Regions from separate parts of the Klebsiella sp. M041 genome, predicted to be linked through region 1. Evidence: predicted binding sites of a transcription regulator. Region 1 holds the regulator's gene; the other holds the start of a gene.

What was found. The regulator PurR, encoded in region 1, represses purine synthesis genes. The targets are predictions, from matches to a motif close to CANGCAAACGTTTGCNTG.
Region 2: a site for PurR is predicted at 1,120-1,137, ahead of purL (phosphoribosylformylglycinamidine synthase). Genes of this name have one in related genera too.

Annotation. Positions count from the first base shown of each region.
Region 1 is NZ_JCAXWU010000006.1:158,390-173,246, reverse strand. It holds gene AC6CWS_RS09845 (riboflavin synthase) at 1-526, shown strand, start outside; gene cfa (cyclopropane fatty acyl phospholipid synthase) at 563-1,711, opposite strand; gene punC (purine nucleoside transporter PunC) at 2,006-3,187, opposite strand; gene punR (DNA-binding transcriptional activator PunR) at 3,300-4,211, shown strand; gene purR (HTH-type transcriptional repressor PurR) at 4,230-5,255, opposite strand; gene cydH (cytochrome bd-I oxidase subunit CydH) at 5,548-5,640, shown strand; gene AC6CWS_RS09815 (MFS transporter) at 5,808-6,977, shown strand; gene sodB (superoxide dismutase [Fe]) at 7,037-7,618, opposite strand; gene AC6CWS_RS09805 (helix-turn-helix domain-containing protein) at 8,099-8,584, shown strand; gene AC6CWS_RS09800 (C40 family peptidase) at 8,539-9,411, opposite strand; gene AC6CWS_RS09795 (Grx4 family monothiol glutaredoxin) at 9,752-10,099, shown strand; gene rnt (ribonuclease T) at 10,147-10,794, opposite strand; gene gloA (lactoylglutathione lyase) at 10,931-11,338, opposite strand; gene AC6CWS_RS09780 (alkene reductase) at 11,417-12,514, opposite strand; gene AC6CWS_RS09775 (TetR/AcrR family transcriptional regulator) at 12,568-13,167, opposite strand; gene AC6CWS_RS09770 (DUF1289 domain-containing protein) at 13,307-13,549, shown strand; gene AC6CWS_RS09765 (aldo/keto reductase) at 13,598-14,494, shown strand; gene sodC (superoxide dismutase [Cu-Zn] SodC) at 14,564-14,857, shown strand, end outside.
Region 2 is NZ_JCAXWU010000001.1:27,542-42,398, forward strand. It holds gene mltF (membrane-bound lytic murein transglycosylase MltF) at 1-1,037, opposite strand, end outside; gene purL (phosphoribosylformylglycinamidine synthase) at 1,213-5,100, shown strand; gene AC6CWS_RS00165 (sensor histidine kinase) at 5,692-7,113, shown strand; gene qseG (two-component system QseEF-associated lipoprotein QseG) at 7,143-7,829, shown strand; gene glrR (two-component system response regulator GlrR) at 7,816-9,153, shown strand; gene glnB (nitrogen regulatory protein P-II) at 9,219-9,557, shown strand; gene hmpA (NO-inducible flavohemoprotein) at 9,632-10,822, opposite strand; gene glyA (serine hydroxymethyltransferase) at 11,148-12,401, shown strand; gene AC6CWS_RS00195 (DoxX family protein) at 12,457-12,879, opposite strand; gene hcaD (phenylpropionate dioxygenase ferredoxin reductase subunit) at 12,981-14,183, opposite strand; gene hcaB (3-phenylpropionate-dihydrodiol/cinnamic acid-dihydrodiol dehydrogenase) at 14,193-14,857, opposite strand, start outside.

The DNA.
Region 1 (14,857 bases):
AACCGGGGCATCGGTAGCCAACAACGGCTGCTGCCTGACGGTGACCGACATCAACGGCGCGCGCATCAGCTTCGATCTGATGAAAGAGACGCTGCGGATTACCAACCTCGGCGATATTCAGGTCGGGGATGAAGTCAATGTCGAGCGGGCGGCGAAATTCAGTGATGAAATCGGCGGGCATTTGATGTCCGGCCATATTATGACCACGGCGGAAATCGTGAAGATCCTCACTTCCGAAAATAACCGTCAGATCTGGTTTAAAGTACAGGATCCGACGCTGATGAAATATATCCTTTATAAAGGATTCATTGGTATCGATGGCATCAGCCTGACGGTAGGCGAGGTGACGGCAACCCGATTCTGCGTGCATCTTATTCCGGAGACGCTGCAGCGGACCACGCTGGGGGCGAAGAAGCTGGGCGACCGCGTCAATATCGAGATCGACCCGCAAACCCAGGCGGTTGTCGATACGGTTGAACGCGTGCTGGCGGCGAAAGAGGTCGCGGCTAAGGTCAGTGAAGCCTGACAAAAAATCCCCCGCCGGTGAGCGGGGGCGTGTTTTTTAACGGGCGACGCGCAGTCCGTGTTCAATCCCGCGCGAGAACACCACCTGCCAGAGCTGAATGTCGCGGGCGCGGAAGGCGCCGGCGCAGGCGTTCAGGTAATAACTGAACATGCGTTTGAAACGCTCAGAATAGTTATCGGCAATTTCCGGCCAGCTGGCGAGGAAACGCTCATACCAGGCCATCAGGGTGGTGTCATAATCGGCGCCGAAGTTGTGCCAGTCTTCCATCACAAAGTGCTTCTCGCTGGCATCGGCGATCTGCCGTACCGACGGCAGGCAGCCGTTAGGGAAGATATATTTATTGATCCACGGGTCAACGTTATGGTCGGTGACTTTGGAACCGATGGTGTGCAGTAAGAAGCGGCCGTTGGGTTTCAAATTACGATCGGCGACCTCAAAGTAGGTGGCGTAATTTTTGGGACCCACGTGTTCGAACATGCCGACGGAGACGATGCGGTCGAAGCTGTCGTGCAGATCGCGATAATCCTGAAGACGAATATCCACGTCAAGGCCATCGCAGCGCGCCTGGGCCATCTTTTGCTGTTCGGCGGAGATGGTCACGCCGACAACGCTCACCTGGTAATTCCGCGCCATATATTCGGCAAGACCGCCCCAGCCGCAGCCGATATCCAGCACTCGCATGCCTGGCTCGAGCTCCAGCTTACGGCAGATGAGATCCAGCTTATCCTGCTGCGCGGCTTCGAGGGTCTGCGCCTCTTTCCAGTACCCGCAGGAATATTGCATGTAGGGATCAAGCATCCGGCTGAAAAGATCGTTGCCGAGGTCATAGTGCTCTTTGCCGACGATCCAGGCGCGTTTTTTACTTTGCAGGTTAAACAGGCGAGCGCCTGCGATGCGGAGTGTGTCTTTGAAATGGTGAGGGAGTTGTTTTTCCAGCCCGGCGCGGAGCACTTTATGGAAGAATATATCCAGACGCTCGCAGTCCCACCAGCCGTCCATATAGCTTTCGCCTAAACCCAGCGACCCCTCCTGCAATACGCGTTTAAAAAAAAGAGGGTTTTTAATCCGCAGGTCTGACGGCGCGGAGCCATTGATTTCAATTCCCGCACGGCCCAACAATTCAGCTGCAATCCGGTACCAGTCATCATTTGGTACACTTACTTCTTCTATACACGATGAACTCATAGCTTCTCCATCACGCCCAAGTGATCAGAACCTTAAAACAGCGTAGACGCTTTTTTGGCTTTGTGAGAAATCTCACGGATAATCCGTGAAGTCGCTATCCGACGTAGAACAGAGGAAGGGAGATAACCCTTGCCGAAAGGCCTTCCATGGTGAAACGGAGGCATCCTGCATCCGTTAATCTGTTAAATATTTTTTATTTATGTGAACCCGGATCCAGTATAGGACGCTAAGTACTGGCTTTCAATAAAAATATCTTAGCGTGCTAACCACTGGTCCGGGCTCTGGCGACGGGCGTCAGGCGTGGGAAGAGTGGGCCGCCAGCGCTGGCGTCTGCTGCAGGCGATAACCCACTCCGGCTAACAAAATAGAGACCAGCATCACGCTGGTGGTGGTCAGCAGCGGTGTGGCGATCAGCGTGGAGACTAGCAGGCTGGTCAGGAAGCACAGGCCAAGCTGGAGGGTGTTCTGCAGCGCCGCCGCGCGGCCGGTTGCCTGCGGGAAAGGCTTCAGCGCCTGAGCGACCACGATGGGGTAGATCCCGCCGTTGACCACCGCCATCAGGCAGAACGGGATCATCAACGCCACCAGCGAGGCATGCGTTTGCAGACCCACCAGCCAGGTGGCGGCGACGCTGACGGCGAAGACCACCAGCAGCCACGGGAGCATTTGTTGCCCGGACCATTTTTGCAGCAGCGCGCGACAGCCATAGCCGCCCACCAGAAAAGCGATGGTCTGCGGGATATAGCTCAGGCCGATGGCGGTCGGGCCGTAGCCCATCTCATGAAGGATAAACGGCGAACCGGTAAGCCAGGCGAAGAAGCTGGCGGAACAGGCGGCGTAGATCAGGACGTTGCCGCTGTATTCCCGGGAGCGCAGCAGCGCCAGAAAAGTGATTTTCTTTTCAGCCACTGTGGCCGACTTAGCGGCGGCCTTCAGGCGCAGGGCAGGCAGCATCAGCAGCAGAGTGATGGCAAACAAGGTGGCGAAGATGGCTTGCCACTCGAAGTGCACCAGCAGCCAGCTGCCCAGCAGCGGGGCCAGCGCAGGGGACAGTCCTACCAGCGGCATAATAGTGGCGAAGATGCGGTTGGTGCGCTGGGCGGGATAGTAATCGGTCACCATCGCCTGCCAGGTGACCGCCGCGGCGCAGACGCCAATCGCCTGCAGAAAACGCAGCGCCAGCATCAGCGTGGCGTTCTGCACCCACAGCATTCCCAGGCAGCCGACCGCGAAAATCGCCAGGCCGCTCAGCAGCACCGGTTTGCGCCCGTAGCGGTCTGACAGCGGCCCCCAGAAGAGCTGGCCCAGCGCGAAGCCGGCGAGGAACAGGCTCAGGCTGGCGCTAATGGATGCGGCGGAGGTGTCGAGATCCTGCTGCATGGCGGCAAATGCCGGCAGGTACATATCGGTGGCCAGAAAGCCCAGCACGCTCAGGCCGGCCAGCCAGACTAAAAATCCTTTCCCAGGTTGTGACATAACGTTCTCATTTTTGGAGTACAGGTACGATGCCGCAGAGTGTAGGGAGTGCATTGTGGCTTGTGAAACGCTAATATTTGTCACATGCATTCAAAAATTTTGCAGGCAGAAAATGTGGTCTGAATACTCTCTGGAAGTGGTTGATGCCGTCGCCCGGAACGGCAGCTTTAGCGCGGCGGCGCAGGAGCTCCATCGGGTGCCTTCCGCCGTCAGCTATACCGTGCGTCAGCTCGAAGAGTGGCTGGCCGTCCCGTTGTTTGAGCGCCGTCATCGTGATGTGGAGCTGACCCCCGCCGGGGTCTGGTTTTTACAGGAAGGGCGCTCTGTTATCAAAAAAATGCAGATCACCCGCCAGCAGTGCCAGCAAATTGCCAACGGCTGGCGCGGGCAGTTGTCGATCGCGGTGGACGATATCGTGAAACCCGCGCGGATGCGCCAGATGATCGTGGATTTCTATCGCCATTTTCCCGACGTCGAGCTGATCGTTTTTCAGGAAGTGTTCAATGGCGTATGGGATGCGCTGGCCGACGGCCGCGTGGAGCTGGCGATTGGCGCAACGCGCTCTATTCCGGTCGGGGGCCGCTATGCGTTCCGCGATATGGGGATGCTGAGCTGGGACTGCGTGGTGGCGAGCGATCACCCGCTGGCGAAGATGGCGGGGCCGCTGAGCGACGATGTCCTGCGCAACTGGCCGTCGCTGGTGCGGGAAGATACCTCGCGTTCGTTGCCCAAACGGACAACGTGGCTGCTGGATAACCAGAAGAGGGTGGTGGTCCCCGACTGGGAATCGTCGGCAACCTGTCTGTCGGCAGGACTCTGCGTCGGCATGGTGCCAAGCCATTTCGCCCGGCCATGGGTGGATCGCGGCGAGTGGACCGCGCTGGCGCTGGAAAATCCGTTTCCGGATGCGGCCTGCTGTCTGACCTGGCAGCAGAATGATGCTTCGCCGGCGTTAAACTGGATGCTGGACTACCTGGGGGACAGCGACACGCTGAATCGGGAGTGGCTGCGGGCGCCGGAGTGATCCGCGCCCGCCAGTGCTTTAGCGACGATAGTCGACAAACGGGCCATCCGCCACCGAGCGGCGTTCGACCAGCCGAGGGTGCACTTCAATAGACTGCGACTCTTCGCGCTTGTTGACGATACGATCCAACAGCATATTGAACGCGGCTTCGCCCAGCGAATCTTTCGGCTGATGAATGGTGGTTAACGCCGGGCTGAAATAGCGGGCGTTGCGCACATTATCATAACCGATCAGCGAAATGTCCTGCGGCACGCGCAGCCCCATTTCATCCGCGGCGCAGATAGCGCCCATCGCCATAATGTCGCCGCCGCAGAAGACCGCCGTTGGACGGTGTTGTTGGCTCAGGATCTGCTGCATGGCGCGGTAGCCGGACTCCGGCTCGAAGTCGCCCTGTACAATCCAGTTTTCCGGCACGCTGATATGCGCCTCTTTCATCGCCTGCATGAAGCCGGCCAGTCGCCCCGCGCCGGTGTTGCGCTCCAGCGGGCCCGGGATCACGCCGATTTCGCGGTGACCGCGTTCAATCAGGTAACGTCCGGCGATATACCCGCCCTGGAAGGCGTTATCGATTACCGCATCGGTAAAGTCAGCTTTTGCTTCGCCCCAGTCCATCACCACCATCGGAATATGGCGATACTCTTCCAGCATGCTCAGGACGGAGTCCGGGTATTCGGAACACATCACCAGCAGACCGTCGACGCGTTTTTGCGCCATCATCGACAGATAGGCCCGCTGTTTTTCCGGGTCGTTCCAGGCGTTGCCGAGAATCAGGGTATAGCCCTTCTGGAAGCAGCTCTTTTCAACGGACTCAATGATTTCAGCGAAATAGGCGGCTTCGCTACTGGTCGCCAGCAGGCCAATCGATTTTGTATGATTGACTTTCAGGCTGCGGGCCACGGCGCTCGGCGAGTAGTGCAGCTCTTTAATCGCCGCCCATACCGCATTGCGCGTCTCTTCGGCAACGAAACGGGTTTTGTTAATTACATGTGATACAGTTGTAGTGGAAACGTTTGCGCGCTTCGCTACATCTTTAATAGTTGCCATTACATCTCACTCCATGCCTTGACCTGATCGCCTGATCATCGATACGTAAACGTTTGCCTACACACACCCTGAATACAATTTTCAACATTGCATCACGTCGGGAAAACGACACAGAACGACAGGAAGGGGTCAATGGCCGATACGCTTTTAAATTAGCGTGGGATTTTGTCCGATCTTGGGGCAAAGTGGAAGAGCAAAAATGTGCATCGCCCTAAATCCCGGAAGATTTTTGCGATTTTTTGTGCAAAAATGAGCAAGCTCACTTTTGGTGTGGGGATAACAAGAGGGAAAAATGATGGATACCAATTTAAAGTTTTCGCTGATCACCACGATTATTGCCCTCGGCGTGATCGTCGCATTCAGCCTGACCGCCATACTGCACTAATGTTCCGATGAGGGAGGAGCGCGGCCTCCTCCCCGTATCCCGCCATTATTATCAATTCTGCAAAAATCTTTTGTCATTTCGTTCACTTTTGTTTTTTTGTGATTGATGTCATGCTTTTGGCTTCTGATGTTACGCCGTCCTCCCTGACGGTCTGATGGAGTCATTGAATGAAAATCAACTTTCCTTTACTCGCGCTGGCGATCGGCGCCTTTGGCATCGGGACCACCGAGTTCTCCCCGATGGGATTGCTGCCGGTGATTGCCAAGGGCGTGGACGTCTCGATACCGGTAGCGGGAATGCTGATCAGTGCGTATGCCATCGGCGTCATGGTCGGCGCGCCGCTGATGACCCTGCTGCTGTCCCATCGCGCCCGACGCAATGCGCTGATTTTTCTGATGGGGATCTTCACCGTCGGCAACCTGCTGTCATCCATGGCGCCGGATTACACCACGCTGCTGCTGTCGCGCATTATTACCAGCCTCAACCACGGCGCCTTTTTTGGCCTGGGGTCGGTGGTGGCGGCCAGCGTGGTACCCAAGCACAAGCAGGCCAGCGCGGTGGCCACCATGTTTATGGGCCTCACCATCGCTAATATCGGCGGCGTGCCTGCCGCGACCTGGCTTGGAGAAACCATCGGCTGGCGGATGTCCTTCCTCGCCACCGCGGGGTTAGGCCTGCTGGCGATGGTGAGCCTGTGGTTCTCCCTGCCGAAGGGCAGCGCGGGCGAACGGCCGGATGTCAAACAAGAGCTTTCGGTCCTGTTACGGCCGCAGGTTCTTTCTGCCTTACTGACCACCGTGCTGGGCGCCGGGGCGATGTTTACGCTGTATACCTACATTTCGCCGGTACTGAATTCGCTGACCCATGCTTCATCGCTGTTTATCACCGCGATGCTGGTGCTGATTGGAGTTGGTTTTTCGCTGGGCAACTATCTGGGCGGCAAATTCGCCGACCGGTCGGTCTCCCGCACGCTGAAAGGCTTTCTGCTGCTGCTGATGGCGATCATGCTGGCGATACCGCTGCTGGCGCAATCCCAGGCGGGTGCGGCCATCAGTATGATCGTCTGGGGCGCAGCCACCTTTGCGGTAGTGCCGCCGCTGCAGATGCGAGTGATGCGCGTGGCGCATGAGGCGCCGGGTCTCTCTTCTTCGGTGAATATCGGGGCGTTCAACCTGGGCAACGCGCTGGGCGCCGCCGCCGGCGGGGCGGTGATCTCCGGCGGACTGGGATATGCGTTTGTGCCGGTAATGGGCGCGATTATTGCCGGTCTGGCGTTGCTGCTGGTCTGGTTTAGCGGACGAGCGCAGCCGGAGGAGGCCTTTGCCAGCCAGTCATAAACGGTTGGGAAGGGTGTAAAAAAAACCGCAGCAGGGGTCACTCTGCTGCGGTTTGTCGTTTATGCGGCCAGGTTAGCGGCAACAAACTTCCAGTTAACCAGCGCCCAGAAGTGGTCCAGATAGCTTGGACGGGCGTTGCGGTAGTCGATGTAGTAAGCATGTTCCCAGACGTCAACGGTCAGCAGCGGCTTCGCGTCGGTGGTCAGCGGGGTACCCGCGTTGCTGGTGGAGACGATAGCCAGGCTGCCGTCGGCATTTTTAACCAGCCAGGTCCAGCCAGCGCCAAAGTTTTTCGCCGCGGCGTCGGTAAATTTGGCCTTAAACTCTGCGAAGCTGCCGAAGGATTTGGCAATCGCGGCCGCCAGCTCGCCTTCCGGTTCGCCGCCGGCGTTCGGCGCCAGGCAGTTCCAGTAGAAGGTGTGGTTCCAGACCTGCGCCGCGTTGTTGAAAACGCCGCCTTCAGAGGTGCGCACGATCTCTTCGAGCGATTGACCTTCGAACGCGGTGCCTTTGATCAGGTTGTTGAGGTTAGTGACATATGCCTGGTGGTGTTTACCGTAGTGGTATTCCAGGGTTTCTGCGGAAATGTGCGGCGCCAGGGCGTCTTTTGCATATGGTAATGCAGGTAATTCAAACGACATTGCTACTCTCCTTATAACTTTTTTGTTTTATCTCACATTGACAAGATGAGGTTTTCACCTGAATCGCGTTCTGACCGCCCGACGCTGTCGCGTCCCGGGCCTGTTATTGTATTGAGAATGTTAACATTTGCCGCAGGCAGTGAAAAGCCTTACAACGATAAAGGCTATTATCGCCGGCGCAACTGCCGAAGGCTTAACCGTTTTCTGCGTAGCGGCGCGTTAAGACGCCCGCAGATGTTGCAAAAATGTATAAGTAAAAGGAGGCTGGGTCTCCAGCCTCTCACCGCGATGGTTAATTTCTCAGCAGGCCATCTTAAGACCCCGTAGCGCAAACGGCTGAATGAAAATAAGCATTTTAAATCAAATAATTAATGACGCTATGCTTTCAGGCAATCGCCGCTATGCCAATAATTCATTGTCTATTTTGATATTTGTATGACAAATATAGCCGCCGGCAGTAATTTCCACAGGATGGCTACGATGGCAAAAACAGATGAAGTGGTAAGCCCGAAAATGATCCCGGTCGTGCAGGGGATCGTTGACTGGATCGAAGCACATATTTTTGACACCCTGCCGGTAAGCGCGATAGCGAAAAAGTCCGGCTACTCGCACTGGTATTTCCAGCGGCAATTCGCCATGGTGACCGGCTGCACGCTGGCGAGCTACGTCAGCCGCCGGAAGATGACCATCGCGACAATCTACTTAACGCAGACCGAGGCCTCCATGCAGAGTATTTCCCAACGTCTGGGGTACGACGGGCAGGCGGCGTTCTGCCGCACCTTTCACCGTCACTTTGGCATGTCGCCCACCCGCTATCGTCGGGAAGCGCCAGTCACAGAGGCGAATATGCAGTTTCCCCTGACGGTGGGGGCGGAGAACGCGCAGGTGAAGAGGGCTGCCGCCGTAGCGGCAGACCGGGATCAACGAATGGTTTTCGGGGTCATGACGCGACGGGCGCCGACGTAATGGCGTACCCAGTAATCTTCGCTCAGGGAGGTGATTTGAATATCGCGCCCCGTGCGCGGGGACTGAATGAATTTCCCGTTGCCGACGTAAACGCCAACGTGGTCGGCAGTGCCGCGTCCGCGGGTGCGGAAGAAGACCAGGTCGCCGCTCTGCAGTTCGTCACGATCGACCGGACGCGCATCGCGCAGGTGGTACATTTCATTGGCGGTACGCGGGATATGAATCTTGACCAGGTCTTTGTAGGCGTAATAGACCAGCCCGCTGCAGTCGAACCCGGTGCGCGGCGAGGTGCCGCCCCAGCGATACGGTTTACCCAGCTGGCCCATCAGTTTGTTCATGGCGGTACTCTGCGCTTTTTGCACCCGGACTTTATGCGCGTCGGCGATCGTCAGATTCGCTTCGCTGGCCTCGGGTTTACAGCGTTTTTTATAGCCCTTACGCACCACGCATTTGCTTTTGACGCTGTTCAGCGCCAGGGCCGGCTCGGCGCTGGCGGCCACCGTTTTTGCGCACTGCTTTTTATACCCTTTACGCAGCACGCATTTTTTCGTGGCGCCGGCGGACTGACGATGAAGCGCGGTTTGGCTTGCTGCGGTAGAGCGGGTAGGGAGCCGGGTGCTCGAGGATTTTTTACTGGTGGTTTTAGCGGTGGTTTTACTTTTTTGACTGGTTGCTTTTTTCTTGCGCTCTGAGCCGCTTTTCGCGGGCAACGCCTTTGGCGAGGCGGAGGCGTGCGTATGCCCTGAAGCCTGAGCCAGTGGCGTGAATGAGATAGATGTGAACAGTAATGCACAGAGCGATATCGCGATTTTGTTTAGCCGCGCCACTGAGCAATCCCCTGATTAATTACAGACATGTACAAATGCCTGACGATGAATGACAAACCGGAACGATTCTAAAGCATAAAAACCCGGAAAGTTAATATTCTTTTGTATCAAAAATGTCGATTGGTTAACGATTGCAAGAAAACGCGTCAGACATTGACCGCCTCGCACAGAAAATGCGCAACGCGCGCCTGCCCGCGACGGCAAAATGATATTTTTAAGGCAACTTCGCGCAACAGAAGATAAAATATGAATAGTGAAAAAAATGTTATTATCGGTCCTGCCCTCGGGACGCTACAATGACAAGTTACTGCCGTAGAAAGAAGTTTAAGGAAGCACGACAATGAGCTCGACTTTAGAAAAGATCCAACGCCAAATCGCTGAAAACCCGATCCTGCTGTACATGAAAGGTTCGCCGAAGCTGCCAAGCTGCGGTTTCTCCGCTCAGGCCGTTCAGGCGCTGTCCGCCTGTGGTGAACGTTTTGCTTACGTTGATATCCTGCAGAACCCGGATATCCGCGCCGAGCTGCCAAAATATGCCAACTGGCCGACCTTCCCGCAGCTGTGGGTGGACGGTGAACTGGTGGGCGGCTGCGATATCGTCATCGAGATGTACCAGCGCGGTGAACTGCAGCAGCTGATCAAAGAGACAGCGGCGAAATACCACACTGACGAGCCGAAAGCGGAATAATTCCCGCGGTCAGTAAAAAAGCGACTTCCTGGAAGTCGCTTTTTTTATCACTCCGGCGTCGCCACCGGCAGCGGCCAGCCGCCCAGACGCTTCCAGCGGTTCACTATCTCGCAAAACAGCTGTGCCGTCTGCTCGGTATCGTAGAGGGCGGAGTGGGCCTGCGCGCCGTCGAACGGCATACCCGCGGCAATACAGGCTTTCGACAACACCGTCTGGCCCAAAGCCAGCCCGCTCAGCGCGGCGGTGTCAAAGGTGACAAACGGATGGAACGGGTTGCGTTTAAGCCCCGCCCGTTCGGCGGCGGTCATGGTGAAGCTGTGGTCAAATGTGGCGTTGTGCGCCACCATGATAGCCCGACTGCAGTCGCTCTCTTTCATCCCTTTGCGTACCATTTTGAAGATGGCATGCAGTGCGTCGTATTCGCTCACGGCGCCGCGCTCTGGATCGTGCGGGTTAATCCCGTTAAAGGCCAGCGCTTCGGGCTGAAGATTGGCGCCCTCGAAAGGTTCAACATGGAAATGCAGCGTTTCATCGGGCATCAGCCAGCCTTGCTCATCCATCTTCAACGTAATGGCGGCGATCTCCAGCAGGGCGTCGGTTTTGGCATTAAATCCTGCGGTTTCAACATCAATCACCACTGGATAAAAACCGCGGAAACGGTCGCACAGACCATTCAGTTGAGCGTTCTCGGACATCAGATTCTCTTAGCTGGAAAAAAGTAGCGCGCATTATGGCAAATTTTGCCACGGCTTGCAGCAGGCAGGGGTGAAAACAACGGGCGCCGCAGCGCCCGGGCGAACGAGGATAATGAAGTCGCTATGGTCGGGGGGGTTAGTTGCCCAGCCCTTTGCCGGCGTCTTTCTCTTCAATCAGCTCGATTTTGTAACCGTCAGGATCTTCCACGAAGGCGATAACGGTGCTGCCACCTTTTACCGGCCCGGCTTCGCGGGTAACGTTGCCCCCGTTCTGGCGGATCCGTTCGCAGGCTTCGGCGGCGTTGTCGACGCTCAGCGCGATGTGACCGTAGGCAGTGCCCAGCTCATAGCTGTCCACGCCCCAGTTGTAGGTCAGTTCGATCACCGCGGTATCGCTCTCTTCGCCGTAGCCGACGAAGGCGAGGGAGTATTTGTACTCCGGGTTTTCGCTGGTGCGCAGCAGCTTCATGCCCAACACATTGGTATAGAAGTCGATAGAACGTTGCAGGTCGCCAACGCGCAGCATGGTGTGGAGTAAGCGCATAATGTCCCCTATGCAGTTTATTTGATAGATCAGAGCCTTGAGTATAGCGGCGATACGTCGCCGCTATCAATGGAGGGATTACAGCGTAGGATAATCGGTGTAGCCTTCCGCGCCGCCGCCGTAGAAGGACTCCGGGCGCTGCGGGTTGAGCGCCGCTTTTTTCTGCAGGCGGGCAACCAGATCCGGGTTGGCGATGTAATCGCGGCCAAAGGCCACGGCATCAATCAGCCCTTTGCTGATCAGGTCGTTGGCTTTTTCAACGGTGTAGGCGCCAGCGCCAATGATCACGCCCGGGAAGCGGTCGCGAACTTTCTGACGGAAGGCTTCGCTGTACGGCTTGCCGCCCGCCCAGTCCGGCTCGGACATGTGCAGATAGGCGATACCGCGTTTCGCCAGCTCGCTAATCAGATACAGCGCGTCTTCTTCTTCGTTCGGGCCATTATCCACATTCTGGAAGCTGCCAATCGGCGACACGCGGATGCCAATCCGGTCGGCGCTCCACTCTTTGCTCACGGCGTCAACCACCTCCAGTACCAGACGGGCGCGGTTTTCCACGCTGCCGCCATACTGGTCGGTACGCTGGTTCGCCGACGGCGAGAGGAACTGGTGCAGCAGATAGCCGTGGGCCGAGTGCAGTTCAACCAGATCGAAACCGGCGTCACGGGCATTGCCCACCGCCTGACGGAAATCATCGACGATCCCCGGGATCTCTTCGGTTTCCAGAGCGCGAGGCATCGAGGTATCGGCGCGGATGGCGTGGCCGTTTTCGTCGCGCAGCGAGGTGCGGGTGCCGGCGCTCAGCGCAGACGGCGCTACCGGGGCGGCGCCGCCGGGCTGCAGGCTGCTATGGGAAATTCGCCCGGTATGCCACAGCTGCACGGCGATATGGCCGTTTTCCGCGTGAACGCCGGCGGTGATTTTCTGCCAGGCGGCAATCTGCTCCGGGCTGTGCAGGCCTGGCGCGCCGGCATAGCCTTTGGCCTGGGCGGAAATCTGCGTCGCTTCGCTGATGATTAGCCCGGAGCTGGCGCGCTGACGGTAATATTCGCCCATCAGCGGGGTAGGGATATCGCCCGGCTCGATGCTGCGCAGACGCGTCAGAGGAGCCATAAATACGCGATTAGGGACGGTGACGGCACCGACTTTCAACGGGGTGAATAATTTTGATTCCGACATAATGACTCCTGAGTAGACCGGTCGTCTAGGAACTGATGAAATAAAAACGCCTGTTAAACAGCAGGCGCCGCAATAATCTGTTTCGCGTGGGCAAGGGCGCTCTCCAGCGGCGTTGCGCTACGCGTTATTTTGGCCTGCAGGTTGGCGCCGAGCCACAGGGAATAAAGCACCTGCGACAGGGTCATGGCCTCGCCGTCAAATGTCAGACTGCCTTCCTGACGTCCTTTCTCCAGCGCGTCGCCCAGCAGGGCGATGATCTGGCTGGCGCCGTGGTTCATGGCGGTGCGCATGTCTTCCGACAGATCGCAGACCTCTGCCGACAGCTTGACGGTAAGACACCCGCTAATAATTCCCTGCTGGTAAAACTGATTCAGCGTGTGCTGATAGTAGGCCAGCAGCCGATCGCGATAGTTGCCGTCGCCATGGGCGAAATGCTCGACCAGGCGCTGCAGATATCCGGCGAAATGGTTTTCCAGCAAGGCGACGCCGAAGGCTTCTTTAGAGCGGAAGTAATGATAGAAAGAGCCCTTGGGCACTTCCGCCGTCTTCAGGAGTTCGCTCAAGCCCATGCCGGTAAAGCCGCGATGCATGCAAAGCCGCTCGCCGGTGGCCAGAATATGTTCTCGGGTATCACAATCGCTGTGTCTGTTCATGGAGCACACTGTAGTAGACCGATTGGTCTAATGCAAGACCCGGCGCAAAAATGTTAGCTGGCGCAGCACGTAGTGAACAAAATTTGCGTCAGCGCGGGGAAACGTCTTCAATGAAAGGAGATGAGGGGACAGGAGGCGTGTGGTGGCAGAGCAGTTAGAGTTTTTCCCGGTGCAGAGCCCGTGCCGGGGAATTTGTCAGACCGATGAGCGCGGCTACTGTCGCGGCTGTTTCCGTAGCCGTGAGGAACGTTTTAACTGGCAAACGATGAGCGATGCGCAGAAACAGGAGGTATTGCGTCTGTGCCGTCAACGCCTGCTGCGCAAAATCCGCGCAAACAGGCCAGAGGCGGCGGAAGAACCGCAGCAACCCTCACTGTTTTAAGCCAAAAATTACGTATACTCAGAGCACTTTTTTATTGAGGAAGCGGTTATGGTTCAGCGTATTGCTATGGCTCCCCAGGGGCCGGAATTTTCGCGTTTTGTGATGGGCTACTGGCGTCTGATGGACTGGAAAATGTCGCCAGGCGAGCTGGTCAGCTTTATCGAACAGCATCTTGATTTAGGTATTACCACCGTCGATCACGCCGATATCTATGGCGATTACCAGTGTGAATCCGCCTTTGGTGAAGCCCTGAAGCTGGCGCCGCATCTGCGTAGCCGAATGGAAATTGTCAGCAAATGCGGCATTGCCACCCGGGCGCGCGCTGAAAACACCATCGGTCACTACATTACCGACCGGGACCACATCGTGCTCAGCGCTGAGCAATCGCTGAGTAATCTGGCGACGGACCATCTCGATCTGCTGCTGATCCACCGGCCGGATCCGCTGATGGACGCCGATGAGGTGGCTGAAGCCTTCCTCGCGCTGCATCACAGCGGCAAAGTACGTCATTTCGGCGTCTCGAACTTTACCCCTGCCCAGTTCACCCTTCTGCAGTCGCGCCTGCCGTTTACGCTTGCTACCAACCAGGTGGAGATCTCGCCGGTGCATCAGCCGTTGCTGCTCGACGGCACCCTCGATCAGCTGCAGCAGCTGCGTATTCGCCCGATGGCCTGGTCCTGCCTCGGCGGCGGCCGCCTGTTTAATGAAGAGGGCTTTCAGCCGCTGCGCGACGAGCTGGCCCAGGTGGCCCACGAGCTTAACGCCGACAGCATCGAGCAGGTGGTTTATGCCTGGGTGCTGCGCCTGCCATCGCAACCGCTGCCGATTATCGGCTCGGGCAAAATTGAGCGCGTGCGCTCGGCGATTGTGGCTGAAAAACTGAGTATGACCCGTCAGCAGTGGTTCCGTATCCGCAAAGCCGCGCTCGGTTACGACGTGCCATAACAGGCATTTCGCCTCCGGAAACCTGTTCCTGGTTTACACTTAACAGGGAGACAGCCATCCGGAGGTGTTATGCAACGATGTATTCTCGCTATCCTTTCCCTCGCATTTTGCGCTGGCGCGCAGGCCGTCAGTGAAGATGTGCAACTTAATCTCGTGACCAGCCAGGGCGTTGGTCAATCCATCGGCAGTGTAAAAATCACCGAAACCGACCGCGGACTCGAATTTGCTCCCGATCTGCGAGCGTTGCCGCAGGGCAAGCACGGCTTTCATATCCATGCAGAAGGCAGCTGCCAGCCGGCGATGAAAGAGGGCAAAGCCGTGGCCGCCGGAGCGGCGGGCGGACATTACGATCCGCAACATACC
Region 2 (14,857 bases), on a different contig from region 1:
GGATCCCAGTGGGATTCCTGCCAGGCGATGGCGGCCAGCAGGCGCCAGTCGATCTCGCGGGCGTACTTTTCAAACAGCGGCTGCACCTCCGGAAGAATGTTTTCCACCGCGCGCAGGAAGGTGCGGGTATCGACATAATCGAAATCGTTGCCGTGGCCGAGGTACTTCTCTTCCAGGCGTGCCAGGGTGCCGTCTTCATTAATATTGTTGAAGAAATCAAGCATCGCCGCCGACAGCGAATTATCGTCGTCCCGGGCGCTGAACCAGGTGACCGGCTGTTCGTCGGTGATATCGAGGGCTACCGCCAGCTCCGGATGGACGCGCTGGAACAGGCTGACGGCCACCGAGTCGGCGATGGTGTAATCGAGTTTGCCGTCAATCACCGCCTGCATCAGCGCGGTGGTGCCGCGCTTTTCGTCCACGCGCCAGGCAAGATCCGGGTATTTCTCCGCTTTCAGTACCTGCAGGTCGTTGATCGCCACGTGACCCGGGGCGATGGCGAGCTGCTCGGCGGTCAGCGCCGCGAGGCTGCGCGGCCGGGTATTGCCGACGCGATAGACCAGCTGTTGGGAAACGGAGTAGTAGCCAGGGCCGGCCTGGTAGTTTTTCACCCGCTCCTGGTTATAGACCAGCCCGGCGGCCAGCATATCGGCCTGACCGTCGTCGAGGTCGTCAAACAGCTGGCTGATGTTCTGACGGACGGTTATCTTAAGCGTCACGCCGAGGTAGTCGGCAAACTGCTTCGCCAGTTCGTAGTCCAGGCCGAAGGTTTTATTGTTCATGGTGGCGAAGGTCATCGGCGAGTTGATGGTGCTGATGCGTAGCTCGCCGCGAGCGATAATGCCCGCCACCCGGTTCTCCGGTTTACCGGACCAGGGGATCGACGGCCACAGGGCAGCCGCCAGCAAAAGGGTGACAATGCCGATGAGCAGATAATTAATCTTTAATTTTTTCAGCGCGTTAATCTTCTGCAGCTTCAGGTTCCTCAGCAGGCGATGTCCGGAAAAAACGCAAGGTTGTCGTCGAATGAGCGGCATTCTGCTTAAGAATGCGCCAGTTGGCAACTTATTCGCGATGGACGTCACATTTATTGATAAACAGCATCAATGATTTTATTTCTACGCAAACGGTTTCGTCGGGGCGCAGGATTCACTATAATGACGCCCGTTTCCCCCCCTGGCTCACCCTGAAAGCTTCGAAGACGAGAGACTTATGATGGAAATTTTGCGTGGTTCACCTGCACTGTCGGCATTCCGTATTAATAAACTGCTGGCACGATTTCAGGCGGCCAACCTTCCGGTAAGCGCCATATATGCCGAGTATATTCATTTTGCCGATCTGAACGCCCCGCTGAGCGCTGACGATCGCGAGCGCCTGGCGCGACTGCTTAAGTATGGCCCGAGCTTAAACAGCCATACCCCGACCGGTAAATTACTGCTCGTGACCCCTCGCCCTGGCACCATCTCTCCCTGGTCTTCTAAAGCTACCGATATCGCCCATAACTGCGGCCTGGCTCAGGTTGTGCGTCTGGAGCGCGGCGTAGCGTATTATGTTGAAGCCTCGACCCTGACCGAAGCGCAGTGGGCCGCGGTGGCGGCGGAACTGCACGACCGCATGATGGAGAGCGTCTTCGACGCGCTGGAAGCGGGCGAAAAGCTGTTCGCTCACCATCAGCCGACGCCGGTGACCAGCGTTGACCTGTTGGGCGAAGGGCGTCAGGCGCTGATTGACGCCAACCTCCGTTTGGGGCTGGCGCTGGCAGATGACGAAATTGACTACCTGCAGGACGCCTTTACCCGTCTGGGACGCAATCCGAACGATATCGAGCTGTATATGTTCGCCCAGGCGAACTCAGAGCACTGTCGTCACAAAATTTTCAACGCCGACTGGATCATCGACGGCGAACAGCAGCCGAAGTCGCTGTTCAAAATGATCAAAAACACCTTCGAAAAAACGCCGGACTACGTCCTGTCGGCCTATAAAGACAACGCCGCGGTGATGGAAGGGTCTGAAGTGGGGCGCTATTTTGCCGACCACCAGACCGGACGCTATGACTTCCATCAGGAGCCGGCGCACATTCTGATGAAGGTGGAAACCCATAACCACCCGACGGCCATCTCCCCATGGCCGGGCGCGGCAACCGGCTCCGGCGGCGAAATCCGCGATGAAGGCGCCACCGGCCGCGGCGCGAAGCCGAAAGCGGGCCTGGTGGGCTTCTCGGTTTCCAACCTGCGCATCCCGGGCTTCGAACAGCCGTGGGAAGAAGATTTCGGCAAGCCGGATCGCATCGTCACCGCCCTGGACATCATGACCGAAGGCCCGCTGGGCGGCGCGGCGTTTAACAACGAATTTGGTCGCCCGGCGCTGAACGGCTACTTCCGCACCTATGAAGAGAAAGTTACCAGCCATAACGGTGAAGAGCTGCGCGGCTACCACAAACCAATCATGCTGGCCGGCGGTATCGGCAACATCCGCGGCGAGCACGTGCAGAAGGGCGAGATTACCGTCGGCGCGAAGCTGATCGTGCTGGGCGGTCCGGCGATGAACATCGGCCTCGGCGGCGGCGCGGCGTCTTCCATGGCCTCCGGCCAGTCCGATGCCGACCTCGATTTCGCCTCCGTCCAGCGTGACAACCCGGAAATGGAGCGTCGCTGTCAGGAAGTGATCGACCGCTGCTGGCAGCTGGGCGACGCCAACCCGATCCTGTTTATCCACGACGTCGGCGCCGGCGGTCTCTCCAACGCCATGCCGGAGCTGGTCAGCGACGGCGGCCGCGGCGGTAAATTCCAGCTGCGCGATATCCTGAGCGATGAGCCAGGCATGAGCCCGCTGGAGATCTGGTGTAACGAATCGCAGGAACGTTATGTCCTGGCGGTCGCCCCGGAGCAACTGCCGCTGTTCGACGAGCTGTGCCGCCGCGAGCGCGCGCCTTATGCGGTTATCGGCGAAGCCACCGCCGAGCAGCACCTGAGCCTGAGCGACAGCCACTTTAACGATCAGCCGATCGATCTGCCGCTGGACGTCCTGCTTGGCAAAACGCCGAAAATGACCCGCGACGTGCAGACCCTGAAAGCCCAGGGCAGCGCGCTGGATCGCCAACCGATTACCATCGCCGATGCGGTTAATCGCGTGCTGCACCTGCCGACGGTGGCCGAGAAAACCTTCCTCGTGACCATCGGCGACCGCACCGTGACCGGCATGGTCGCCCGCGACCAGATGGTCGGCCCGTGGCAGATCCCGGTGGCCAACTGCGCGGTCACCACCGCCAGCCTCGACAGCTACTACGGCGAAGCGATGGCGATGGGCGAGCGCGCCCCGGTTGCTCTGCTGGACTTCGCCGCCTCCGGCCGTCTGGCGGTTGGCGAAGCGCTGACCAATATCGCCGCCACGCAGATTGGCGAGCTGAACCGCGTGAAGCTGTCGGCTAACTGGATGGCCGCCGCCGGCCACCCGGGCGAAGACGCGGGTCTGTATGAGGCGGTGAAAGCGGTGGGCGAAGAGCTGTGCCCGGCGCTGGGCCTGACCATTCCGGTCGGCAAAGACTCAATGTCGATGAAAACCCGCTGGCAGGAAGGCAGCGAGCAGCGTGAGATGACCTCTCCGCTGTCGCTGGTGATCTCCGCCTTCGCTCGTGTCGAAGATGTTCGTCATACCGTCACGCCGCAGCTCTCGACGGAAGATAACGCCCTGCTGCTGATCGACCTCGGTAAAGGGCACAACGCGCTGGGCGCGACGGCGCTGGCGCAGGTCTATCGCCAGCTCGGCGACAAGCCGGCTGACGTGCGCGATGTCGCGCAGCTGAAAGGCTTCTGGGAGGCGATGCAGGCCCTGGTGGCGCAGCGTAAACTGCTGGCCTACCACGACCGCTCCGACGGCGGCCTGTTGGTCACCCTGGCGGAAATGGCCTTTACCGGCCACTGTGGACTGGAAGCGGATATCGCCGCGCTGGGCGACGACCGTCTGGCGGCGCTGTTCAACGAAGAGCTGGGGGCGGTGATTCAGGTCCGCGCCGCAGACCGTGAGGCAGTGGAAGCCATTCTGGCGGTTAACGGCCTGGCGGACTGCGTGCATTACCTCGGTAAAGCGGTCGAGGGCGATCGCTTCGTGCTGACCGCCAGCGGTCAGACGGTGTTTAGCGAAAGCCGCACCACCCTGCGCATGTGGTGGGCGGAAACCACCTGGCAGATGCAGCGTCTGCGCGACAACCCGGCCTGCGCCGATCAGGAGCACGAGGCGAAAGCCAACGACGCCGATCCGGGCCTTAATGTGAAGCTCTCGTTTGATATTAATGACGACGTCGCCGCGCCTTACATTGCCACCGGCGCGCGTCCGAAAGTGGCCGTCCTGCGCGAGCAGGGGGTGAACTCTCACGTTGAAATGGCGGCAGCCTTCCATCGCGCCGGCTTTGACGCCATCGACGTGCATATGAGCGACCTGCTGGCGGGCCGCACCGGTCTGGGCGATTTCCATGCCCTGGTGGCCTGCGGCGGCTTCTCCTACGGCGACGTGCTGGGGGCAGGCGAAGGCTGGGCGAAGTCGATTCTGTTCAACGAGCGCGTGCGCGATGAGTTCGCGACCTTCTTCCATCGTCCGCAGACCCTGGCGCTCGGCGTGTGCAACGGCTGTCAGATGATGTCCAACCTGCGCGAGCTGATCCCGGGCAGCGACCTGTGGCCGCGCTTTGTGCGCAACCAGTCTGACCGCTTTGAAGCGCGCTTCAGCCTGGTGGAAGTGACGCAAAGCCCGTCTCTGCTGCTGGAAGGCATGGTTGGCTCACAGATGCCGATTGCGGTCTCCCACGGCGAAGGGCAGGTGGAAGTGCGCGACAGCGCGCATCTGGCCCAGCTGGAGAGCAAAGGTCTGGTAGCGCTGCGCTTCGTGGACAACTTCGGCAAAGTGACCGAAACCTATCCGGCGAACCCGAACGGTTCCCCGAACGGTATCACCGCGGTGACCAGCGAAAGCGGGCGCGCGACCATCATGATGCCGCACCCGGAACGCGTCTTCCGCACCGTAAGCAACTCCTGGCACCCGGAAAACTGGGGCGAAGACAGCCCGTGGATGCGTATCTTCCGCAACGCGCGTAAACAGCTGGGTTAATCTTCCCGAAGCGTGTCTCGCGAACGTATCGGCCCCCTGCTCAGGCAGGGGGCTTTTTTTATCTGTGACGGCCGGCACGCCAGGATGTCGGGAATCACCGACAACTGGCATATTGCGGTGTCGCCAAAAGGCGACACTTAAGTTATTGATTTAAATGATAAGTAACCTGGGGCATATTTAGTGTCGTTAATCGGCGACATCATGGATGAAAAGTATACAGCGCTGGAATGGTTGGGTTTTATGGTGAAAGTCATATATATCAACGTGTTAATAAAATGTTTTGAAAGATGGCATAGTTCATGCATAATATTAACCAGTGGCTCATTCACCTTCTTATGTCAGCCCCTTCGGGACGCGCTACATAAACTTCGAATGACGCACAAACAGGTGCCTGCCGTCCAACTCCTGATAACAGCCTGGCTTTATCAGACATCGGGCGAAACGTCGAGTAAGGCACCGCCTCATTTCTCAACAAAGCCAGGCCTTGCGCCTGGCTTTGTTGTTTCTGCTGCGCCGTGGCGACGGGTATCGCTTTTCTCCGCCGCGCTCCTCAGTTAGCATCGACCAGAGCTAATGATTGAGACCACACCCTTGAAGCGACTCTCTCTTTTTCCCCGTTCGCTGCGTCAGCTGGTGACGCTCTCCTTTGTGCTGATCCTGCTGCCGTTGCTGGTGCTGGCCTGGCAGGCCTGGCAGAGCCTCAATGCCCTCAGCGCCCAGGCGGCGCATATCAACCGCACTACGCTGGTCGATGCCCGCCGCAGCGAGGCGATGATCAATGCCGCGCTGGAGATGGAGCGCAGCTATCGCCAGTACTGCGTGCTGGACGATCCGACGCTGGCGCGCGTCTATCAAAACCAGCGGCAGCGCTACAGCCAGATGCTGGACGCGCACGCCGGCGTGCTGCCGGACGAGAAGCTCTGGCAGGCGCTGCGCCAGGATGTCAGCGATCTGGCGCAGCTGCAGTGTAACAACAGCGGTCCCGACGCCCAGGCCGCCGCCAGACTGGAAGTGTTCGCCAGTAATAACAGCGACATGGTCCAGGCGACCCGGGCGGTGGTCTATTCCCGCGGCCAGCAGCTGCAGCAGGAGATTGCCGAGCGCGGCCAGTTTTTCGGCTGGCAGGCGCTGGTGCTGTTTCTGCTGAGCCTGGCGCTGGTGCTGCTTTTTACCCGCATGATCATCGGCCCGGTGAAAGGCATCGAAAGAATGATCAACCAGCTGGGGGCAGGGAAGTCGCCGGACGACGCGGCATTGTTTACCGGCCCGCGCGAGCTGCGCTCGGTGGGCAAGCGCATTATCTGGCTCAGCGAGCGCCTGGCATGGCTGGAGTCGCAGCGGCATCAGTTTCTTCGCCATCTGTCGCATGAGCTGAAAACCCCGCTGGCCAGTATGCGTGAAGGCACCGAGCTGTTGGCCGACCGTGTCGCCGGGCCGCTGACGCCGGAGCAGCAGGAGATCGTCGAGATCCTCGACAGCAGCAGCCGCAACCTGCAAAAGCTGATTGAACAGCTGCTGGACTACAACCGCAAACAGGCCGACGGCCCGGTAGCCCGGGAAGAAGTGGACCTGGTGGAGCTGGTGGAAAACGTCGTGGCGGCGCACAGTTTGCCCGCGCGGGCTAAACTGATGCATACCGAGCTGGCGCTGCGGGCGCGGCATTGTCTGGCAGAGCCTGCGCTATTGATAAGCGTAATGGATAATCTCTACTCCAATGCGGTGCACTATGGCGCTGAATCCGGTAACATTCGTATCCATAGCTACCGGCACGGAGAGCAGGTGCGTATTGATGTCGCCAATAGCGGCGAACCGATCCCGGCCGCGGAAAAGAATATGATTTTTGAGCCCTTTTACCAGGGGAGTCACCAGCGTAAAGGGGCCGTGAAAGGCAGTGGGCTGGGGTTAAGCATCGCCCGCGACTGCGTCCGTCAGATGCAAGGGGAGCTCAGTCTGGTTGACGCCCCCGCCGGGCAGGTCTGTTTTCGCATTACGCTTCCCTTAGCGCCGGAATAATCCAACTAATGAATCGATATCGGGGAACTATGTCCCAATTCCTGGCCTGGCGCCGTTCCCTTAGCGGATGGCTGCTCTCAGGCATTGCTTGTCTGACGCTGGCGGGGTGTTCCGCCGGCTTCTCGCCGCATAGTGCGGAAGGTGCCGCCGCCCCCGGGCAGGCGCAGCATCAGGTGGCCGATTTTGTCGCGGTGGACTGCGCCGATATCTGGGCGCACAGCAGCGATGCCAGCGATAAAAACCCCCTCTACTGGCTGCGGGGCATTGACTGCGCCGATCGTCTCGCGCCGGCGCAGGCGCGAGCGGAGGCGAAACGCCATACCGACGACAGCTGGCAGGACGCGTTCCGCCGCGGCATTCTGCTTGCCGATGCCAAAATTACCCCTGACGAGCGCCGCGAGCTGGTGGCGCGTCTCGACACCTTCAGCCCGCAAATCGCCGTTCAGGTCCGCCCGCTGTATCAGCTCTGGCGCGACGGGCAGGCCCGTCAGCTGCAGCTGGTGGAGGAGCGAGCCCGCTACGCGAAGCTTCAGCAGTCCAGCGATAGCGAGCTGGAGACGTTGCGCCAGCAGGAGCAGTCGCTGCGCGAACAGCTGGAGCTGACCACCCGTAAGCTGGAGAATCTGACGGATATTGAACGCCAGCTCTCCAGCCGCAAGCCGGGCGGCAATTTCGGCAGCGAAAAAGTGCCGGAGGTGATCCATGACGATCCGTAAACCGGCGCGTTTGCTGCTGGTGGATGACGATCCGGGGCTGCTGAAGCTGCTGGGCATGCGCCTGGTCAGCGAAGGCTATAGCGTGGTCACCGCCGAGAGCGGCCCGGAAGCGCTGCGCGTGCTGGGGCGTGAGAAGGTGGATCTGGTGATTAGCGATCTGCGGATGGATGAAATGGACGGTCTGCAGCTGTTCAGTGAGATCCAGAAGGGGCAGCCCGGCATGCCGGTGATCATTCTCACCGCCCATGGCTCGATCCCCGACGCGGTGGCGGCCACCCAGCAGGGCGTCTTCAGCTTCCTGACTAAGCCGGTTGATAAAGACGCCTTGTATCAAGCCATTGATGAGGCGCTGGAGCAGCGCTCGCCAGCCACCGACGAAGCCTGGCGTCAGGCCATTGTCACCCGCAGCCCGCTGATGCTGCGCCTGCTCGAGCAGGCCGGGATGGTGGCGCAATCCGACGTTAGCGTGCTGATTAACGGCCAGAGCGGGACCGGGAAGGAGATAGTCGCCCAGGCGATCCACAACGCCAGCCCGCGTCATGACAAGCCGTTCGTGGCGATTAACTGCGGCGCGTTGCCGGAACAGCTGCTCGAGTCCGAACTGTTCGGCCATGCGCGGGGCGCCTTTACCGGCGCGGTCAGCAACCGAGAAGGGTTATTCCAGGCCGCCGAAGGCGGTACGCTGTTTCTCGATGAGATTGGCGATATGCCGGTCGCCCTGCAGGTGAAGCTGCTGCGCGTCCTGCAGGAGCGTAAGGTACGCCCGCTCGGCAGCAACCGCGATATCGAGATCAACGTGCGGATCATCTCCGCCACCCACCGCGACCTGCCGAAGGCGATGGCTCGCGGCGAGTTTCGCGAAGATCTGTTCTATCGCCTCAATGTGGTTAACCTGAAGATCCCGCCGCTCTCCGAACGCACGGAAGATATTCCGCTGTTGGCCAATCATCTGCTGCGTCAGTCCGCCGATCGCCATAAGCCGTTCGTGCGGGCGTTTTCCAGCGATGCGATGAAGCGGCTGATGGCCGCCAACTGGCCGGGCAATGTGCGCCAGCTGGTGAACGTGATTGAGCAGTGCGTGGCCCTGACCTCGTCGCCGGTGATCGGCGATGCGCTGGTGGAGCAGGCGCTGGAGGGCGAGAACACCGCCCTGCCGACCTTCGTGGAGGCGCGCAATCAGTTTGAGCTGAACTACCTGCGCAAGCTGCTGCAGATTACCAGGGGCAACGTTACCCACGCCGCGCGGATGGCTGGACGCAACCGCACTGAATTCTATAAGCTGCTGTCGCGCCATGAGCTCGACGCCAACGACTTTAAAGAGTAGCTCCGCAACATAGCGCAAGTTATGATACGGTAAGCAACCGGTTACGCGACTAAGACAGGAACACCATGAAAAAGATTGATGCGATTATTAAACCTTTCAAACTGGATGACGTGCGTGAAGCGCTGGCCGAAGTCGGCATCACCGGGATGACGGTAACGGAAGTGAAAGGCTTTGGCCGCCAGAAAGGGCACACCGAACTCTACCGCGGCGCGGAGTATATGGTCGATTTTCTGCCGAAAGTGAAAATTGAAATCGTGGTGACCGACGATATCGTCGATACCTGTGTGGATACCATCATCCGTACCGCGCAGACCGGCAAAATCGGTGACGGTAAAATCTTTGTCTTTGATGTCGCGCGCGTGATTCGTATCCGTACCGGCGAAGAAGACGACGCGGCGATTTAACGCTCGCCGCTCGCTGCAGTATTGCCGGGTGGCGCTGCGCTTACCCGGCCTACAAATCCCCGCGTCGTCGGGGCTTACAGCACTTTATGCGGCCCGAAGCATTCGTAATGAATGTTGTCGCTGCTCACGCCCAGATCTACCAGCTGCTTCGCGGCAAACTGCATAAACGCCACCGGGCCGCAGAGATAGAACTGCATTTGCGGGTCGCCGATCTTGCCGGCCAGGGCCGTTAAATCCATCAAACCTTCGCTATCAAACGCGTCGGATTCACGGTCCGCTTCGCTCGGGCTGCGGTACCAGACGTGAGATGTAAACTTCGGCAGAGTTTCACCCAGTGTTTTAACTTCGTCCGCGAAGGCGTGCACGTCGCCGTTCTCTGCCGCATGGAACCAGTTCACCTGACCCTGATGGCGGCTCTTCGCCAGCGCATCCAGCATCGCCAGCATCGGCGTTTGCCCGACACCGCCGGAGAGCAGAGTGACCGGCGTCTGCGGCTCAACGTTAAGGAAGAAGTCCCCGGCCGGCGCCGCCAGATAGACCACATCGCCTTCGCTGGCATGGTTATGCAGCCAGCTGGAAACCTGGCCGCCTTCTTCGCGTTTAACCGCGATGCGGTAGCCCTTGCCGTCCGCTTTGCGGGTCAGGGAGTACTGGCGAATTTCCTGATATTCGAAATCTTCCGGCTTCAGCCAGATGGCCAGATACTGGCCAGGCTGGTAATCGGCGACCGGCTGGCCGTCGACCGGCTCGAGCTCAAAGCTGGTGATAAGCTGGCTGCGCGGGGTTTTCTTCACGATGCGGAACGCGCGGGTCCCTTCCCAGCCGCCGGTTTTACTGGCGTTTTGCTGATAGATCTCGGCTTCGCGGCCGATAAAGACGTTCGCCAGCACGCCGTAAGCTTTCCCCCAGGCATCAAGGACTTCCTGACCCGGGCTGAACATTTCATCGAGGGTCGCCAGCAGATGGCTGCCCACGATGTTGTACTGCTCCGGTTTGATCTGGAAACTGGTGTGTTTCTGGGCGATTTTTTCCACCGCCGGCAGCAGGGCGGGCAGGTTATCGATATTGCTGGCGTAGGCGGCAATGGCGTTGAACAACGCTTCTCGCTGGTCGCCGTTGCGCTGGTTGCTCATATTGAAGATCTCTTTGAGCTCCGGGTTATGCGCAAACATACGATCGTAGAAATGGGCGGTTAATTTTGGTCCAGTCTCTACCAGCAGGGGGATGGTGGCTTTGACCGTAGCGATGGTTTGAGCGTCGAGCATAGCGTGCTTCCTTGTGTGTTACTTTAATGATGTATTTTAAATACATCTTAAGGAAATAACCCTGCGTTGTAAATGGTTCTTTAACACTTTCCGCCGTTGCAGTTACAACATGAAGAATTTGCATCACAATCCTGAAAAGAAATCCGTTGATACTGAGAGAGGCGTTATTGCTCAAAGCCTTGTGTCATGCGGAGCCAAACGTTTGCGTAAAATCCTTTGTCAAGACCTGTTATCACAGAATGATTCGGTTATACTGTGGGCCGTTGTCCAATCGGACCGCCTTTTTAGGCCGAAATTTTATTGTTAGCTGAGTCAGGAGATGCGGATGTTAAAGCGTGAAATGAACATTGCCGATTATGATGCCGAACTGTGGCAGGCTATGGAGCAGGAAAAAGTACGTCAGGAAGAGCACATCGAACTGATCGCCTCCGAAAACTACACCAGTCCGCGCGTGATGCAAGCGCAGGGCTCTCAGCTGACCAACAAATATGCTGAAGGATATCCGGGCAAGCGTTACTACGGCGGCTGCGAATATGTCGACGTGGTTGAGCAGCTGGCTATCGACCGCGCGAAAGAGCTGTTCGGCGCTGACTATGCTAACGTCCAGCCGCACTCCGGCTCCCAGGCTAACTTTGCCGTTTACACCGCGCTGCTGCAGCCGGGCGATACCGTGCTGGGGATGAACCTGGCGCAGGGCGGCCACCTGACTCACGGCTCTCCGGTTAACTTCTCCGGCAAACTGTACAACATCATCCCTTACGGTATTGATGAGTCCGGCAAAATTGACTATGACGACATGGCGAAGCAGGCTCAGGAACATAAACCGAAGATGATCATCGGTGGTTTCTCCGCTTACTCCGGTATCGTTGACTGGGCAAAAATGCGTGAAATCGCTGACAGCATCGGCGCATACCTGTTTGTCGATATGGCGCACGTGGCAGGCCTGATCGCCGCTGGCGTGTATCCGAACCCGGTTCCGCATGCTCACGTCGTGACCACCACCACCCACAAAACCCTGGCGGGTCCGCGCGGCGGCCTGATCCTGGCGAAAGGCGGTAGCGAAGAGCTGTACAAGAAACTGAACTCTGCGGTATTCCCAAGCGCGCAGGGCGGCCCGCTGATGCACGTTATCGCAGCGAAAGCGGTGGCGCTGAAAGAAGCGATGGAGCCAGAGTTTAAAGTTTACCAGCAGCAGGTTGCGAAAAACGCCAAAGCAATGGTGGAAGTGTTCCTGAACCGCGGCTACAAAGTGGTGTCTGGCGGTACTGAGAACCATCTGTTCCTGCTGGACCTGGTGGATAAAAACCTGACCGGTAAAGAAGCTGACGCTGCCCTGGGCCGCGCCAACATCACCGTCAACAAAAACAGCGTGCCGAACGATCCGAAGAGCCCGTTCGTAACCTCCGGTATCCGTATCGGTTCTCCGGCGGTGACTCGCCGTGGCTTTAAAGAAGCGGAAGTCAAAGAGCTGGCTGGCTGGATGTGTGATGTGCTGGACAATATCAATGACGACGCGGTCATTGAGCGCGTGAAAGGCAAAGTCCTGGATATCTGCGCCCGCTTCCCGGTTTATGCGTAAGCGTTAGCGTTGACATCAAAAAGGCCGCGTTTGCGGCCTTTTTTGCGTCTGGAGATTAGCGGCGGTCGAGCGAAATCGCTCCGGGGCCGGTTACCGCCAGCAGCAGGAAAGCGCCGGCGATGCTGACGTTTTTCCAGAAGTTAATCATGTTCGGCAATACCGCATCGCCAGTCATATCCCAGTAGTGATGGCCAATCACCGCGGTGCCCAGGGTGTAGAAGATAAAGATGACCGCCAGCGGGCGGGTGAAAAAGCCCAGCACAATTAAAATGGCGGCAGGCACTTCCATAATGACGGCGATAATCGCCGCCAGGGTCGGCATCGGCGCGCCGGAGGCGGCCATGTACTGCACCGTACCGTCAAAGCCCAGCAGTTTGGGGTAGCCAAAAAGAATAAACAGAACTACCACGGCGATGCGGGCGATAAGCAGTAGCAGAGAGCGGGATGCGCCAAAATCAAAATAGCGGAGTGTGTTCATAATCAGCTCGTTATGAGAGAAGTGTCCTTTAAACGTAATACACGTTTTTGCTTCCCGCCACGTTAGTCCTGGCAACATCCCCGGTCCGCTGAACAACGAAATTACCGCATTTTTAACGGGACGTTTTCATCGCATAGCGTTTCGGCATTCACCGCTTTACCACTCTGGATGAGCTTGCGTAGCGTGCGGATCTCGCGACCGTGATTGAGGGTGACCGCGCCGGTTAACACGCCGTCGCGCAGCTGGAACCAGATCGCTTTGCGATCGGCGGGCGCTCCCCGACACCACCACTTTTCGCCCTGCATATCGCCAATAAACTGCAGGTTATCTTCGTACTGATCGGTCCAGAACCAGCCTGGCGCCCTGGCGGGGCGTGGTTTGCCAAGCATGGCCGCAGCGGCAATCTGCGCCTGGATATTAGCATTTTCCCAGCTCTCGACACGCGACAGCGAACCATCTGATTGCCGCGTCAGCGTGACGTCGCCGGCGGCAAAAATAGCCGGGTCCGAGGTCCTGCCGTCGGCATCCACGACGATGCCATTGTCGGTCTCCAGCCCGGCGCGGCGCGCGAGAGCATCGTTAGCCACGATGCCAATGCCATATACGACCGTCCCGGCGCGCAGGGTTTCGCCACTCTGTAAAGTGAGGGTGAGGTGAGTTCCCTGTTCCGCCTGTTCGATGGCGCTGTTCAACAGCACCCGTACCCCGGCCTGGCGATGGCGGGCCAGCAGGTAATCGCGGACCGGCGGCGGGGCGTTGCGACCCATCACCGTCGATGCCTGCTCCACCACCGTGACGCGACAGCCGCGCTGAATAGCGCTGGCGGCCAACTCCAGGCCGATGGTGCCTGCGCCGACGATAACCACCTCACTCCCTGGCTGCAGCGCCGCGCGCAGACGCGCAGCATCGCCGGCGTGTCGCAGGGTCAGGCAACGTTCCCCCAGCGCGTCGAGCAGCGGCAGCGGCCTGGCGGCGGCTCCGGTCGCCAGCAGCAGTTGTCGCCAGTGAAAGACGCGATTGTCTGCCAGCGTCAGGCTCTGCGCCTGACGATCGATATCGCGCAGCGTCACACCGAGATGCAGCTGGACGTTGTTGTCCTGCCACCAGCTGGCGGGGAGCACCGGCTGTCGCTGTGGATCTGCATCCAGCAGCATCGCTTTCGACAGCGGCGGGCGCTCATAGGGTAAATGGGGTTCATCAGAAAACAGGTGCAGGGGACCCTGGTAACCCTGCTGGCGGAGGGCCGCGGCGGCCATCGCCCCGGCCTGTCCACCGCCGATAATGGCAATCATCGGTTCGCTCATCATCACTCCTTACAGGTTTAGTCCGGCGGCGACATGGCGGATCCCGCGGATCCCCAGCCCGCCATCGGCATTGATCATAACCCCGCTCAGCGTCCGATTATTACGTCGGGAAGCCAGCATGACGTACGGGCCGGTGAAATCGACCGGTTCGGGGAAAAACTGCAGTGGCAGGATGGCGGCGATCTTCTCCGCCGTCAGGGAGTGCATTATCGTGGTGTCGCTTTGCCCCAGCGCCTGCGGGCCGCGCAGATCGGTCGCCATCCCGCAGGGGCCAACGCCGTTGACCCGCACCTTCGGCGCCAGCTCGTAGGCCAGCTGGCGAATTAAGCCGGTCGCCGCATGTTTGCTGGCGGTGTAGAGCGGGCCGCCGCCGCCCGGATACCAGGCCGCGTTGGAGAGGGTCAGAATAATGCTGCCTTCGCTGGCGATTAATGCCGGGGCGCAGGCCTTGGCGCCGAGCAGATAGCCCAGCACGTTGACGTTGAACAGCTCATGGAAGCCATTCTCCAGCGCCTCCGCCGGGGTGTCCATCAGGGAGGCGTTATGATCCCAGATGCCGGCGTTGCCGATAAAACAGTCCAGACGGCCATAGGTGGTGAGGATCTGATCCACTGCGCGCTGATAATCACCGTAGCGGGTTACGCTACCTTCCACCGCCAGCACCCGATCGCCAA